Regions from separate parts of the Roseixanthobacter finlandensis genome, predicted to be linked through region 3. Evidence: predicted binding sites of a transcription regulator. Region 3 holds the regulator's gene; each other region holds the start of a gene.
What was found. Region 3 encodes PhoB, which activates phosphate uptake and scavenging genes when phosphate is short. Its sites were predicted from a motif close to TGTCATNNANCTGTCAT; they were not measured.

Region 1: phnA (phosphonoacetate hydrolase) is a predicted target of PhoB. The motif match lies at 2,709-2,725, and genes of this name have one in related genera.
Region 2: V5G24_RS24435 (acetoacetate decarboxylase) is a predicted target of PhoB. The motif match lies at 2,083-2,099, and genes of this name have one in related genera.

The regions. Positions count from the first base shown of each region.
Region 1 is NZ_CM195536.1:3,252,199-3,256,957, forward strand. It holds gene V5G24_RS15420 (ABC transporter ATP-binding protein) at 1-29, opposite strand, end outside; gene V5G24_RS15425 (alkaline phosphatase family protein) at 22-1,305, opposite strand; gene phnA (phosphonoacetate hydrolase) at 1,308-2,591, opposite strand; gene V5G24_RS15435 (sugar-binding transcriptional regulator) at 2,937-3,914, shown strand; gene V5G24_RS15440 (hypothetical protein) at 3,972-4,124, opposite strand; gene V5G24_RS15445 (Rrf2 family transcriptional regulator) at 4,121-4,648, opposite strand.
Region 2 is NZ_CM195536.1:5,266,078-5,270,836, reverse strand. It holds gene V5G24_RS24440 (patatin-like phospholipase family protein) at 1-1,105, opposite strand, end outside; gene V5G24_RS24435 (acetoacetate decarboxylase) at 1,263-2,009, opposite strand; gene V5G24_RS24430 (WD40 repeat domain-containing protein) at 2,190-3,182, opposite strand; partial or broken gene hrpB (ATP-dependent helicase HrpB) at 3,333-4,759, shown strand, end outside.
Region 3 is NZ_CM195536.1:951,191-955,949, forward strand. It holds gene pstA (phosphate ABC transporter permease PstA) at 1-111, shown strand, start outside; gene pstB (phosphate ABC transporter ATP-binding protein PstB) at 160-984, shown strand; gene phoU (phosphate signaling complex protein PhoU) at 1,004-1,732, shown strand; gene phoB (phosphate regulon transcriptional regulator PhoB) at 1,738-2,439, shown strand; gene V5G24_RS04585 (hypothetical protein) at 2,632-3,102, shown strand; gene V5G24_RS04590 (GcrA family cell cycle regulator) at 3,303-3,815, opposite strand; gene V5G24_RS04595 (aspartate aminotransferase family protein) at 4,153-4,759, shown strand, end outside.

The sequences.
Region 1 (4,759 bases), 2.3 Mb from region 3:
TCGATGGCGTGCAATTCGATGTCAGCCATGCCCGCCCCCTGCCGCCTGGAGCGGCCGCCCGTCCATGTCGCCAGCCGCAAGGCCGAGATGGGTGAGGATGGTGGGCGCGATGTCGATCACGCAGGCGGCGTGCCCGCGCGCCACGTCGGCGCCGAACCCGCGCCCGGAAATCATCAGGAACGGCGCCTGCTCCGCCGCGCCGAGCCCGCCATGCTGGCCGGCGCCGATCACATCCGCCTTCTTCTCCCCCGCCCGCCGGGCGGCAAGGCTGCTGCCGGGGATGCCGAAGGCGTTCGGCGCATCGCTCGCCCGCAGGGAGACCGCGAAGGCGAGGCCATTGTCCCCCGCCTGGCCGATTTCGGCGAGCTTATCCCGCGCGATCACCGTGCCGGCCCAGTCGCAGGCCGCGAGGAAACGAGCGAGCGCCGGCGCGCGCGCCTCAGCGTCCACATGCAGATAGATCAGCACCGACGTGCCGTTGGAGGCGACCACCACCTCGTCGGACTCCGTCGCGTCCTTCAGCCCGGCGGCGACCAGTTCCGCCTCCACATCCACCACGCCGGCGACGCTCTGGTGGCCGTGGTCCGATCCCACCAGGAACAGCACCTCCTCGCGATCGGGCAGGCCCGCCACCGCGTCCATGACGCGCCCGGCGGTGCGATCGGCTTCTGCAAGGATCGCCAGATGCGCCGGGGAGCCGAGCGCCAACGCATGCTGGCTCGCATCGGGCTCGCCGAGCCAGAGCACCGCCAGCGCGGGCGGCGTGGGGGCCAGTACCGCCTCGGCGATGAAGCGTTCGGCCATCGCCCGGTCGCCGGCGACATCCAGCCCCACACGCAGGGCACACGCCTCGTCCATCGGCACCCGGCCGGGGCCGAACGAACCCGCGCGATGATAGACATGGCCGTGCCCGTCGGGATCATGGGCATAGGCCGCGCCCGGCGAGACGTTGGAGAACACCACCGCGCCGCCGTGGTCCTTCACCCGCTCGGCCAGGGTCGGCATGGCGAGCGAGCGCCCGGTCACGCGCCGCTTGTGCTGGAGGAAATCGGGATGCCCGGCATCGTGCCGCACCAGATGGCCGCCTTCCAGCAGCGCCATGGTGTTGCCCTGGAGCCCGTGGCGCGCCGGATAACAGCCGGTGGCAAGGCTGGCGGAAACCACGCGCGTGCAGGAGGGAAACACCGTGCGATAAGCGTCGAACCGTTCGGCGCCGCCAGCGAATGCGGCGAGGCGCGGCGTGGTCCGCGGCGAGAGGAGGTCGCGGCGCAGACCGTCGAGAATGAGCAGGATGGCGCGGCGCATGTTCAGGCCGCCACGTCGTTGAGCAGCACGGAAAACACATCGTAATTGCGCAGCTGGAGCCGCCCCGCCCGGTCCGCTTTCAGGGGATGGGAGAGGATGAACGGCACCACCTGTTCCTCCAGCCCGCCGTGGGAGCGCAGGCGCGCGCCGGACAATTGCGACAGATCGTGATCGCGCGCATGGGCGCCGAGCGCGATGCCCTTGCCGGCGATCACCGCGATATCGCCCTCGCGATCCTCCGGCAGGTCGAACCGCAAGCAGGCTTCCGCGCGCGGCGCGGCAAGGGCGATGCCCGGCATCTGGCGGATCGCGTCCAGCACCGCCTCGGGCGCGACGTCCGGTCGTTGCAGATGCACCCGCACGAAGCCGCCGAGGGCGCCATGATGGCGCACGAACGGGTCTGTGATCGGGCAGATGACGCGGGTCGCGCCCGCCCCGAACAGCGCGTCCAGCCGATCGCCGAGATAGATCACGTTCGGCGTGCCGTCGGCCGTCGCCATGTCGCTCATGCCATGGTCGGCGACGATGCCGAGCCGGGCGCCGAGGGCCAGGATGCGCGCGAGGCGATCATCCACCGCCTGCATGAAGGCGAGCGCCTCGGGCGCATCGGGGGCGTGCTTGTGCTGCACATAATCGGACAGGGACAGATAGCTCAGGTCCGGCCGGCGCGTCTCCAGCAGGCGGATGCCGGCATCGAGCACATAGAGCGAAAGATCGGCGCTGTACTGGTCCGGCGCGCCGCGCCCCACCAGGGCGGCGAGATCGCTGATGCCGTTCTCGTCCGCGCGCGCCGCATCGGCCTTCTCGGCGGAAAAGGCGATGCCGGCGAGGCCGTGGCCCAGCGCCTTGCGCAGCTTGTCCTTCGCGGTGACGGCGACAACCTTCGCGCCCGCCTGCGAGAAGGCGGCGAGCAGGGTCGGCGCGCGCATGGGCGTCGCGTCCACTATCATGACGTCCGCGCCGGTCTCACGATCGAGATAGAAATTGCCGGAAACCCCGTGCACCGCCGGCGGCACGCCGCAGACGATGGAGACATTGTTGGGATTGGTGAAGGTCGGCATCGCCGCCAGCGCCAGGGCGGAAAAGCCCTCGCGGCACATGCGCTCCAGGGTCGGCACGACGCCCGCGGCGCGCGCCGCCGCCACATAGGCGGGGTCGCAGCCATCGAAGCACACCACCACGGTCGGCTGCGCCGGCCAAGCATAGGCGCGCCCGTTCACGCTGACACTGCGGCCCGGCGTCCCCTCGGACGCGACCCGCGCGGCCGCCTGCTCTGTTTCACCCATCACTCGATCCATCCTGGAAATCGCACCCCGGCGCACGGCCGCGATGCGCGCGACCATCACCCCTGGCGGGCGCGATGCAAAAGCTGTTTTCGTCGGCTGGAGGGATATCAAAACGTCACAACACATTTGTGACGATAAAGGAACATATGTACCAATAGGGGAAAGTACGGGTGCGCTGCTGCCACCTGCCCCCGCGCGCCCGGGGCGTTTTCGCGAACCGGAGACCGGTTCGCGTGATGAAAACGCGCGGGACACAACAAGACCGAGCGTTTCCGCGATTCCCTGAATCGGGGAAACGCTCTAGCAAGGACATCCCGCGCGGACGGCCGAGACGAGGACAATGCGGTGAACCAAACTCAGACAGCGCCGGCGGGTGACAGCGAGAACGGGGAGGCCGGCGCCGACGCCGCGCTCATCGCTCGCATCTGCTGGTATTATTTCAAGGAAGGTCAGACCCAGGACGCCATCGCCCAGCGCCTGAAGATCACCCGCAAGCGGGTCAACCGCATCCTCGGCGAGGCGCGCGAGAGCGGCTTCGTCCAGATCACCATCACCGATCCCGTGGGCGCCTGCGTGGAGCTGGAAGCGCTGCTGGTGGCGCGGTTCGGCCTCACCCGCGCGATCGTCGTGCCCGCGCCCATGGCGGACACGGACGTGCGCGCCTTCATCGGGGCGGCGGCGGGGCGCTATGTGTCGCAAGCGCTGCCGCCGGGCGGCGCGCTCGGCATCAATTGGGGCGGCACCATCAATGCCGCCGCGCAAAACCTGAAGCGCCGCTCGGGCGATGGCAGCCGCGTGGTGCTGCTGTGCGGCGGGCTGGCGCAGAGCACCTATATCAACCCGTTCGACAATGCCGCCATGATCGCGCGCGCGCTCGACGCCACCTGCTATTACGTCACCGCCCCCATGTTCGCCGAAACCGCCGCACTGCGCGACGCGCTGGTCGCCAGCGAGCCGGTGCGCACGGTGCTCGCCATGGCGCGCGATCTCGATGTGGCGCTGCTAAGCGCCATCGACCTGTCGGACCAGTCGAAGGCGCTGGAATATGGCGTCATCTCACCCGAAACGCGCCGCGCGCTGCTGGAGGCCGGGGCGGTGGGCGATATCTGCGGCCATTACCTCACAGCGGAGGGCGCGACAGTCACCCACCCGCTGACGGCGCGCATCGTCAATCCGACGCTGGCGGATCTGCTCATGATCAAGGAGCGCGTGCTTGCAGCCGGCGGCGTGCAGAAAGTCGCGATCATCCGCGCCGCCCTGCGCGCCGGCCTGTGCCACGTGCTGATCACCGACGAGGACGCGGCCGGGGCCTTGCTGGGTTAGGGCTGGATGAGAACATTTTCGAGCGAAGTGGATACCGGTTCGCGTGAAGACAATGCTCTAGCGGCTCTCGCCGCTCGCGACCGCCTGGCGGTACCCGGCCCAATGGCGGGCGCGGAACGGTTCGGAAATGATGATGTCCAGGGACTGGCCCTCCGTTTCCTCTGCCCCAAAGCCGAAGATATGGAGCAAAGCTGCGGTACCGACGGTCATCCGGCCGGTGTCTTCTTCCGCCGCGTGGTCCTGGCCGAGACCGAGTGCACCTCCGGCCGGGGCGAAGCTGCGATCTGCTCTGAGGCTTTGACGCTCGCGTTCGCGGACGAAAGAGAAAAGATACCGGCGAGTGCAGCCCGCCGGCCGATCAGATCCGCCAGGGTATAGCGATCAAGAACCTGCAAGAATGCGGCGACCGCTTCGCAGAGCACTTTGGTCAGGCCGCACGCCGGTGCGATGACGCATTTCGAGCAATCCACGAGGTCGAACCCCTCCTCGGTATGCCGGATGACGTCGCCGATATTCAAAGACTCTGCCGGGCGGGCGAGGCGGATGCCACCGAAGCGGCCGCGGACACTCTCCACATATCCTGCCCGCGAGAGGTCATTCACCACCTTCATGAGATGGTTCTGCGAGATGCCGTAGCCGCGCGCGATCTCAGCTATCGAGCATAGCCGATCTCCGTGGGTTCCCAGATACACCAGCACCCGCATGGCGTAGTCGCTGTACAGCGTCAGTCGCATGGATCCCCCTGCGCTCCCCCCATGTCTAAATATATGCATCGGATTTGCATATTTCGAGCCGCACTGATACATGCATATCAGATGCATGATTTAAGTCATGCGCTGCCGCCT
Region 2 (4,759 bases), 1.0 Mb from region 3:
TGTCCGGCTTCACCAGCCATTGCGGATGGCGCAAGGTCTTCACCGTATCCTCGAAGCCCGACGCCCAATGGTCGCGCATGGAGGTGCCGGAGAATTCGTAATCCTTGAAGTCGCGCTCGTAATCCTTCTCCTGATAAATCAGGTGGCAGATGTTGACCGCGCCCGACTTCTCGTAATCGGAGATCACCTGCAGATCTTCCTCGGTGCGCAGCTGCTCGGGAATGCGCAGCACCGCTTCCGCATGCCGGGAGCGCAGCAATTGCACCCGGCGGAACAGATCCGTGGTGTAGCGCGTGCGGCTGGAATAGACGATGTCCTTCTGCCGCTCGATCACCTGGAACATGTCGCGGGGCAGATCGCCGCGCGCGGAGAACAGATCAACCTGGAACACCAGGGCGCCCGGATGATCCGGCTGGTCCAGCAGCCATTGCAGCGGGGTGTTGGAGACCACGCCGCCGTCCCAATAATATTCGCCGTCGATGCGCACCGGCGGGAATGCCGGCGGCAGGGCGCCGGAGGCCATCACGTGCTCGGGACCGATGCGGTGGGTCGTATTGTCGAAATAGATGAAGTTGCCGGTGCGCACATTCGCGGCGCCCACGGAAAAGCGCTTCGACCCATTGTTGATCAGGTCGAAATCGACCAGCTTCAACAGGGTCTCACGCAGAGGTTCGGTGTCGTATAAGCTGGTGCCGTTCGCCGAGCCGGTGGGCAGGAGCCAGGGATTGGGAAAACGCGGCTTGAAGAAGCCCGGTTGACCCAAATTCATGGTGACCATCGCGCTCATCTGGTTACGCAGGGCGCGGAAGATGTCGCCGTCGGGGGTGAACGGCCAGATCTTGCGGCCGGACACCGTCTCCCAGAATTCCCGCAGGCGGGCGATGCGGTTTTCCGGAGTATTGCCGGCAATGATCGCCGAATTGATCGCGCCGATGGAGACACCGGAGACCCAGTTGGGCTCGGCACCGGCGATCGAGAGCGCTTCATAGACGCCCGCCTGATAGGCACCGAGCGCGCCGCCACCCTGGAACACCAGCGCGATACGGTCGTAATCCTTGACGATCTCGCTGATATCGTTGGGATTTTCACAGATCCGCGTGCGCATGTCGTTCCCCATCAGCTTGGCGGCCAGCGGCCCGTTCGGCGCGCGAGGGATGGGGCTTCTCCGCCACCCCTCGCCGGACCACGCCGTCGTGTTCGAAGAAGGCAGAATCAGGCATCGGAGCGCAAGCGCCAAGGGGCGGCAAGCGCTCCGGGCCGGATCATTTCGTCTCGGTCATGTAATCGTAAACTACTTCGCCCATGCCGAGCGTCAGGTCGGCGCGCAGGTGCAGGGCGGAAACCACTTCCAGCACCGGCAGCTTGGCGACGTCCGCCATCACGTGCGGATACAGGCCGAGCGCGGCCGGACCGGTCCAGCATTCCTTGAGCTGGATGTCTTCCATATAATAACGCACCAGCTCGCAGATCCGCGGGGTGGCGTCCACATGGGGGATGATCTTGATCAGGAAGCTCGGGGTCTTCAGGGCGGCGAGCACTGCGTCCTTATCGGCTTGCTTGTGCTTGTAGCCCATAGTGGCTTCCACGCACAGGGTCTTGCCATAATGCAGGCGGCCGACCAGGACGTCCTTTTCCACTTCCATCTTGGGGTGGGCATACTTCTTGGGGAAGCCCCACAGCTCGCGGCCGCCGGCGATCGGCGCCTCGTCGTCCAGATACATGGAATGGACGTAGCCACCTTCCACGCCGTTCAGCTTCACCGGGATCACCTGTCCGGTCTCGGTATAATCGCCGAAGCCGGTGGAATCGGGCATGCGGATGAATTCGTACTTCACCAGCGGCTCGTACACTTCGAGCGGCTCCGGCACGACCCGGCGCAGGGCCTCGATGTCGGTGCGGTAGGTGATGATCATGAACTCGCGGTCGAAGAAGCGATAGGGTCCCGGCGGATAGGCGGGATTCGTCAGGGGCATGGAGTAGGCGTTGCGGCGAACGTCCTCGATCTTCATGGAGCATCTCCGACCGGCATGGTGCATCTCGCGCCTGCGAGATGACGCTGACGTTAGCCGATAGCTGTTCGACGTGACAGCCCCGCGACGATCATAACCAAACGGCGGCACGGCGCGAAATTGATCGGGACCGCCGCGCCTTGCGGGTCGCGCACCTCACCCCACCGCCCCCGCGCATAGCTAAAATTCCAGCAGGCCGGCGCTGCCGCCCAAGGTGCCGAAGGCCACCGCGCCACCGTCCTTGCGCCAGGCGATGGTGCTCACCGCCGCGGCGTCGGGCGCCCGCAGCAGGATTTCCGCGCCGTCGGTCAGGCGCACCATCAGCACCATGCCGTCGTCATAGCCGCAGGCCATCACCGGGTCCTTGGGATGGCACGCCACCACGGTCACGCGGCCGCCGCTGGTGGAGGGCGCCTGCATGGAGGGCTGCTTGCCGATCGGGCCGTCCTTGGTGGCGAACGGCCACAGCACCACTTCGGTGGAACCGGATGAGGCCAGCCATTTGCCGTCATGGGTGAATTCGAAGCTCTTCACCCGCGCGGGATAGCCGGTCATACGCATGTGCGCGCCGTCCGACAGGCGCCAGCCGTGCAGCGAGGGTTCCTGCATGGTGGTGATGATGAAGCGCCCGTCCGGCGAATAGGTGACGCCGAGATGGGAGCCCTTCCATTCCAGCACCTCGGGCTTCACATCGACGGCGTTGGGATACCACAGGCTGACCCCGCCATAATGCGCCACCGCCACCCGCAGCCCCTTGGGCGCGAAGGCGAGGCCGCCGACGGTCGAGGGTGCGGCAAAGCTGCGCACCTCGCCTTTAGCCGGCACCAGGAAAGCGGTCTTGCCGGCGGAATAGGCGACAGCGCCGTCCGGCCCGAGCGCGATGCGGTCAATCCAGCGGCCGTTCTGCGTGGCGATGGTCTTCGCTTCGCCGCTGGCCAGCATCTCCATCACCTTGCCGTCGTCGCCGCCGGTCACGAGCCGCTGTCCGTCGCCCGCGGCGCACAGCACCACGCCGTCATGCAGCGCAACCGTGCGGTCCGCGTCGGGAAAGAGCGCGGTGCCGGTCTCGGAAATGAAGACGCAGGTGCCGCGAAGGAAGGCGGCGGCGGCGGTCGCCCCGTCGAGGGCGAAGGTGCGCACCTTATCGGTGAGCGAAGACGGCGTGGACGGCATTTCGGGCGACATTCCATGAAGGCGGTCGGATGCCGCCTTCATAAGCCAAGGCCGCGGGCTTGTCCCGCCATTGGGCCATGCGGCGGGCGCGGCTCTGGATTTCCCTGCGCTTTGATGGCCTAAGGGGCGGCTCTCTTGGTCGCTTGCTCCATGTTCGATACTCGCCTGCCCATCGACGCCATTCTGCCCGCCCTCACCGCGACGCTGCGCGCGCGGGCGAGCGCCGTGCTGGTGGCCCCGCCGGGCGCCGGCAAGACCACGCGCGTGCCGCTGGCGCTGATGGACGAGCCCTGGGTCGCCGGCCGGCGCATCCTGGTGCTGGAGCCGCGCCGCCTCGCCGCCCGCGCCGCCGCCCACCGCATGGCGCAGACGCTCGGCGAACGCGTGGGGGATCGGGTCGGCTACCGGGTGCGCCTGCGCTCGGAAGTCTCGAAACGCACCCAGATCGAGGTGATTACCGAAGGCGTCTTCACCCGCATGATCCTCGACGATCCGGAATTGTCCGGCGTCGCGGCGGTGCTGTTCGACGAATATCACGAGCGCAGCCTCGACGCCGACCTTGGCCTCGCGCTGGCGCTCGATTCGCAGGGCGCGCTGCGTGAAGATTTGCGCCTGCTGCCCATGTCGGCGACGCTCGATGGCGCCCGGGTCGCCGCGCTGCTGGGCGGGACGGGCGATCCGGCGCCGGTGGTGGAGAGCGCGGGCCGGGCCTTTCCCGTCACCACACGCTATCTCGGCCGCGATGCCCGCGCGCCCATCGATGCCCAGGTGGCGGAGGCGGTGAAGACCGCGCTCGCCGCCGAACGCGGCTCGGTGCTCGCGTTTTTGCCCGGCGCGGGCGAAATCCGCCGCACCGAAAACCTCCTGCGCGCGCAAATGCGCGATTCGTCCGTCGATATCGTGCCGCTCTATGGCGCGCTCGATGCCGCCGAGCAGGATCGCGCCGTGCTGCCGGCACCTGCCGGGCGGCGCAAGGTGGTGCTCGCCACCTCCATCGCCGAAACCAGCCTCACCATCGAGGGGGTGCGCGTCGTGGTGGACGGGGGGCTTGCCCGCGTGCCGCGCTTCGAGCCGGACGTGGGGCTGACCCGGCTTGAGACCGTGCGCGTCTCCCGCGCCGCCGCCGACCAAAGGCGCGGCCGCGCGGGACGCACCGAGCCGGGCGTATGCTACCGCTTGTGGGGCGAAGCTGAGACCGCGAGCCTGCAAGCGTTCGCGACCCCGGAAATCCTCGCCGCCGACCTCTCCGGCCTGGTGCTGGATCTTGCGGTATGGGGCGTGCGCGATGCCCGCAGCCTCGCCTTTCTCGATCCCCCGCCGCTGCCCGCGCTCATCGAGGCGAAGGCGCTGCTGGTGCTGCTGGGCGCACTCGATGAAGACGGCGCGGTGACGCCGCTCGGCCGGCGCATGGCGCGCCTGCCGCTGCCGCCGCGCCTTGCCCATATGGTGGTGATGGGCGCCGATGCCGGCGTGGCGGCGCTTGCTGCCGAAATCGCCGGCATCCTGGTGGAACGCGGGCTCGGCGGGGAGAGCGTGGACCTGCTGCACCGCCTGGACGAATTTCGCCGCGACCGCTC
Region 3 (4,759 bases):
AGCCCCTTCGACGATTGGGTTGCCTTGGCTTGGGCCGGTGCCTTGCTCATCACGGTGTCCGTGCTGCTGCTAAACATCGTCTCCCGTCTCTTCCTCGCCCGGGCGGGCTGAGCGCCTGGACCCCTGGACAATCGCACATCAAGATCCAAGAGGCCGAAGATGAATTCCGCAGTGGACCCCACCTTCAATATCTCCTCCTCCGTTTCGGCCAAGCCCGATGCCATTCAGGCGCCGACCAAGATCAAGGTGGAGAAGCTCGACTTCTATTACGGGCAGAACCACGCGCTGAAGAACATCAATTTCGAGATCCCCCAGAAGCGGGTTACCGCGATGATCGGCCCCTCGGGCTGCGGCAAGTCCACCTTGCTGCGCGTGTTCAACCGCATGTATGATCTCTATCCCGGCCAGCGCGCCGAGGGTGGCGTGATGTTTGACGGCGTCAACATCGTCGGCAAGGAGCTGGACCCGACCGTCGTGCGCACGCGCATCGGCATGGTGTTCCAGAAGCCCACGCCGTTCCCCATGTCGATCTATGACAACATCGCCTTCGGCGTGCGCCTGCACGAGAACCTCAACAAGTCGAAGATGGACGAGCGGGTGGAAAGCTGCCTGCGTAAGGCCGCCATCTGGGAAGAGACCAAGGACCGCCTGCACACCTCGGCGCTCGGCATGTCCGGCGGCCAGCAGCAGCGCCTGTGCATCGCCCGCACCATCGCCGTGCAGCCGGAAGTGATCCTGCTGGACGAGCCGACCTCGGCGCTCGACCCGATCTCCACCTCGAAGATCGAGGATTTGATCGACGAGCTGAAGCAGGATTTCACGATCGTCATCGTGACCCACAACATGCAGCAGGCGGCGCGCTGCGCCGATATCACCGCCTTTTTCTACCTGGGCGAGCTGGTCGAGGTCGCGCCGTCCGACGTGATCTTCACCAATCCCAAGCAGATCAAGACCCGCGACTACATCACCGGCCGCTTCGGCTGACCAAGCAAGGATCTGCCAGATGTCCGACCATACCGTCTCGGCCTTCGACGCCGAGCTGAAGGAGATCGGCCGCAAGGTCGTCGAAATGGGTGGCCAGTCCGAGCGCATGGTGGCCGATGCCGTCAATGCTCTGATCCGCCGCGACACCGCTGCCGCCCAGCGGGTGATCCTGCTCGATGCGAGCGTCGATCTGCTGCAGCGGGAGATCGAGGAAAAGGCCATCATCTGCATCGCCAAGCGCCAGCCGGTGGCGAGCGATCTGCGCGACGTGGTGGCCTCGATCCGCATCGCCTCCGACCTGGAGCGCATCGGCGACCTCGCGAAGAATGTCGGCAAGCGGGTGCTCGCCATCGAGGGGGAATATCATCCCCAGAAGCTGGTGCGCGGCGTCGAGCACATGTCCGACCTGGTACTGGAGCAGCTTAAGGAAGTGCTGGACGCTTATGCCAGCCGCGACCAGGCGAAGGCCGTGGATGTGTGGGTCCGCGACAGCGGCATCGACACCATGTACACCTCGCTGTTCCGCGAACTCCTCACCTATATGATGGAAGATCCGCGCAACATCTCGGTGTGCACGCACCTTTTGTTCTGCGCCAAGAATATCGAGCGCATCGGCGACCACGCGACCAATATCGCGGAAACCATCTATTATATGGTTTCAGGGCAGATGTTGTCCGAAGAGCGCCCGAAGGCGGATGTCTCCAGCGAGACGACCGTCGCTTTCCCGGGGCATAGCCTTCAGGGGTAAAATCCGTGCCTGCGCGTATCTTGATTATCGAGGACGAGGAACCCCTGACCCTTCTGCTCCGCTACAATCTGGAGTCGGAAGGTTATTTCGTCGAAAGCGTCGGGCGAGGCGATGAGGGCGAGACCCGGTTGCGCGAAAGCGTGCCGGACCTCGTCATCCTCGACTGGATGCTGCCGGGCTTGTCGGGCATCGAATTGTGCCGCCGCCTGCGGACCCGCCCGGAAACCGAGCGGCTGCCGGTCATCATGCTCACCGCCCGTGGCGATGAAACGGAACGCGTGCGCGGCCTCGCTACCGGGGCCGACGATTATGTGGTGAAGCCCTTTTCCGTGCCCGAGCTTCTGGCGCGGGTGCGGGCGCTGCTGCGGCGGGCGAAGCCGGAGCATGTGGCCACCTTGCTGCGGGCCGGCGACATCGAGCTCGACCGGGAGACCCACCGGGTTCACCGCTCCGGCCGCGAGGTCCATCTTGGGCCGACGGAATTCCGCCTGCTGGAATTCCTGATGCAAAGTCCCGGACGGGTGTTCTCCCGCGAGCAATTGCTCGATGGCGTGTGGGGGCAGGATGTCTATATCGACGAGCGCACGGTGGACGTGCATGTGGGTCGCCTGCGCAAGGCGATCAACCGGGGGCGGCAGTCGGATCCGATCCGCACCGTGCGCGGCGCCGGCTATTCGTTCAACGAGATGTTCGCCCGCGTCCATTGAGCGATGTGGCCGAAGGTGCGGGCGCGTGCCCGCATGTCCTGTCGCATTCACGCCCGCCGCGCGCCGGTCCACGGTCTGCGGCGGGTTTCAAAAGCGAGAGATCGTGACTGCGCGGACAATAGCGGCGCTCCAGGCCAAGACCCATATGCCCGTCAGGGAGGGGTTCCCTCCCCGGCGATAGGGAGCCTCCTCATGGCCCGGCATATCTTCTCGCTCAACCATATCTTGTGGCGCAATGATGTCTTCCCGCGCAACCAGGCCCTCGCGCCCGACCAGCCCTTTGCGGGCCGCAGCGGTCTCGATGGCCGTCAGGCGCGTCCACAGCGGCCCGTTGCGGGTGGTGAGGGCGCATCGCAGTCCGGACGAACCGCGTGCCCTGCCGCGCTGGCCGTTCTCGGCCTCCTCGCGCTGTTGCTCGCGCTGCCGGTGACGCGCGCGCAGGCAAGCGCATTCACACCCGAGGCGCATTGCGCGGATGTTGCATCCCTGGTCTCGCGTGCGGGCGGCGCTATTCTGGAAACGGCCCCGGAAACCTTCCACCGGGTCGTCCGGGACAATAGCTTCTGCGATCCCGACGGGGTGGCGCGGCCGACCTACGCGCCGACGCAGGATAATCCGGCCTGTTTCGTCGGCTACAAATGCAGCGATTATCCCGTGCGCTAAAAGCGTTTTCGAGCGAAGTGGGCACCGGTGCGCGTGAAGAAAACGCGCTCACGCAACAGGCAGGCGTTTTCGAGCGAAGTGGGTACCGGTTCGCGTGAAGAAAACGCGTTAAACAAAAAGCTAGGCGTTTTCGAGCGACAGGAAAGAGGCTCGCTCGAAAACGTTTGGGCCGCGCGGCTCCGCGGTCGCGCGGGCGCCGCTCAGATGCGGGCGACGCGCCGGTCGCGGCGGCGATCCTGCGTGGGCTGATAGGCCATCCGCGCATGGGTCGTGCAATAGGGCATGCCGGTGAGGCTGCGGCCGCCGCAGAAATAGAAGTTTTCCGTGCCCGGCTCGCCGATCGGCCAGCGGCAGGTGCCTTCCGTAAGGTTCATGATCGTGCAGCGCTGGCCCATGGCGACGACATTGCCGCCGGTGGCCGGACGCGGCGCGGGCGCGGGTGCCACGAAGGCTTCCAGTGCGGGGGCGAGCGCGGTGTTGCCGATGGTTTGCGGCTGCGGCGCGGGCTTGTTGGCGGGCGCTTCAGGCCGGGCCTTGCGCGGCCGCGCCGCGGGGACCGTTGATTTCGCTCGGCCGGAGAGGCCGAGGCGGTGCACTTTTCCGATCACCGCATTGCGGGTGATGCCGCCCAGCTCGCCGGCGATCTGGCTTGCGGAAAGCCCTTCGCCCCAGAGCTTCTTCAAGAGTTCGACGCGCTCGTCGTTCCAGCTCATCGCTCTCCTCCTTCGACTCTTCTCCCGCACCCAGGCGCGCCATTGCACGCGGGTTCGCAGGGCCCAACGTCACTTGGGGAACAGGCCTGCACGAGATGTCGTGGTCGGCCACGAGCAAACTACAATATGCACGCCCGCCCGCACAGAGTCGGAATGCATTCCCGCGCCGTTGTCCCCAAGTCGTTACGATCAGGTTAACGGCTGCGCTCTGTTGACCTCCCGCGCGCGATCATTAGAATCCCTTTTTGTCGGGCCGCCCCGCGAGGGCGGCCTTTGGCGTTTCTGATGTCCGGCGAGACGCTCCGCGTTTCGCCCCACCCCAAGAGGAGGGGTTTCCGTGATCACCCCCGTTCTGCCGACCTATGCGCGCATCGACCTGGTTTTTGAAAAGGGAGAGGGCTGCTGGCTCGTCACGACGGACGGGCGACGCTTTCTCGATTTCACCGCCGGCATCGCGGTCAATATCCTCGGGCACGCCCATCCCTATCTGGTCTCGGCCCTGACCGAACAGGCCGGAAAGCTCTGGCACACCTCGAACCTGTTCCGCATCGTCGGCGGCGAGCGGCTGGCGGAGCGGCTGAAGGCGGTGACCTTCGCGGACACCATGTTCTTCACCAATTCCGGTGCGGAAGCGCTGGAGTGCGCCATCAAGATGGCGCGCCGCTATCAATATGTGATCGGCGCTGAGGCGAAAAACCGCATCATCGCGTTCGAGGGCGCGTTCCACGGGCGCACGCTCGCGACCATCGCCGCCGGCGGCAATGCCAAATATCTCGAAGGTTTCGGCCCGAACATGCCGGGCTTCGACCATGTGCCGTTCGGCGATATCGAGGCGGTCAAGGCGGCCATCGGGCCGGAAACCGGGGCGATCCTGGTGGAGCCGATCCAGGGCGAAGGCGGCGTGCGCGTGCCCTCGCCGGATTTCCTGCCGCAATTGCGGGCGC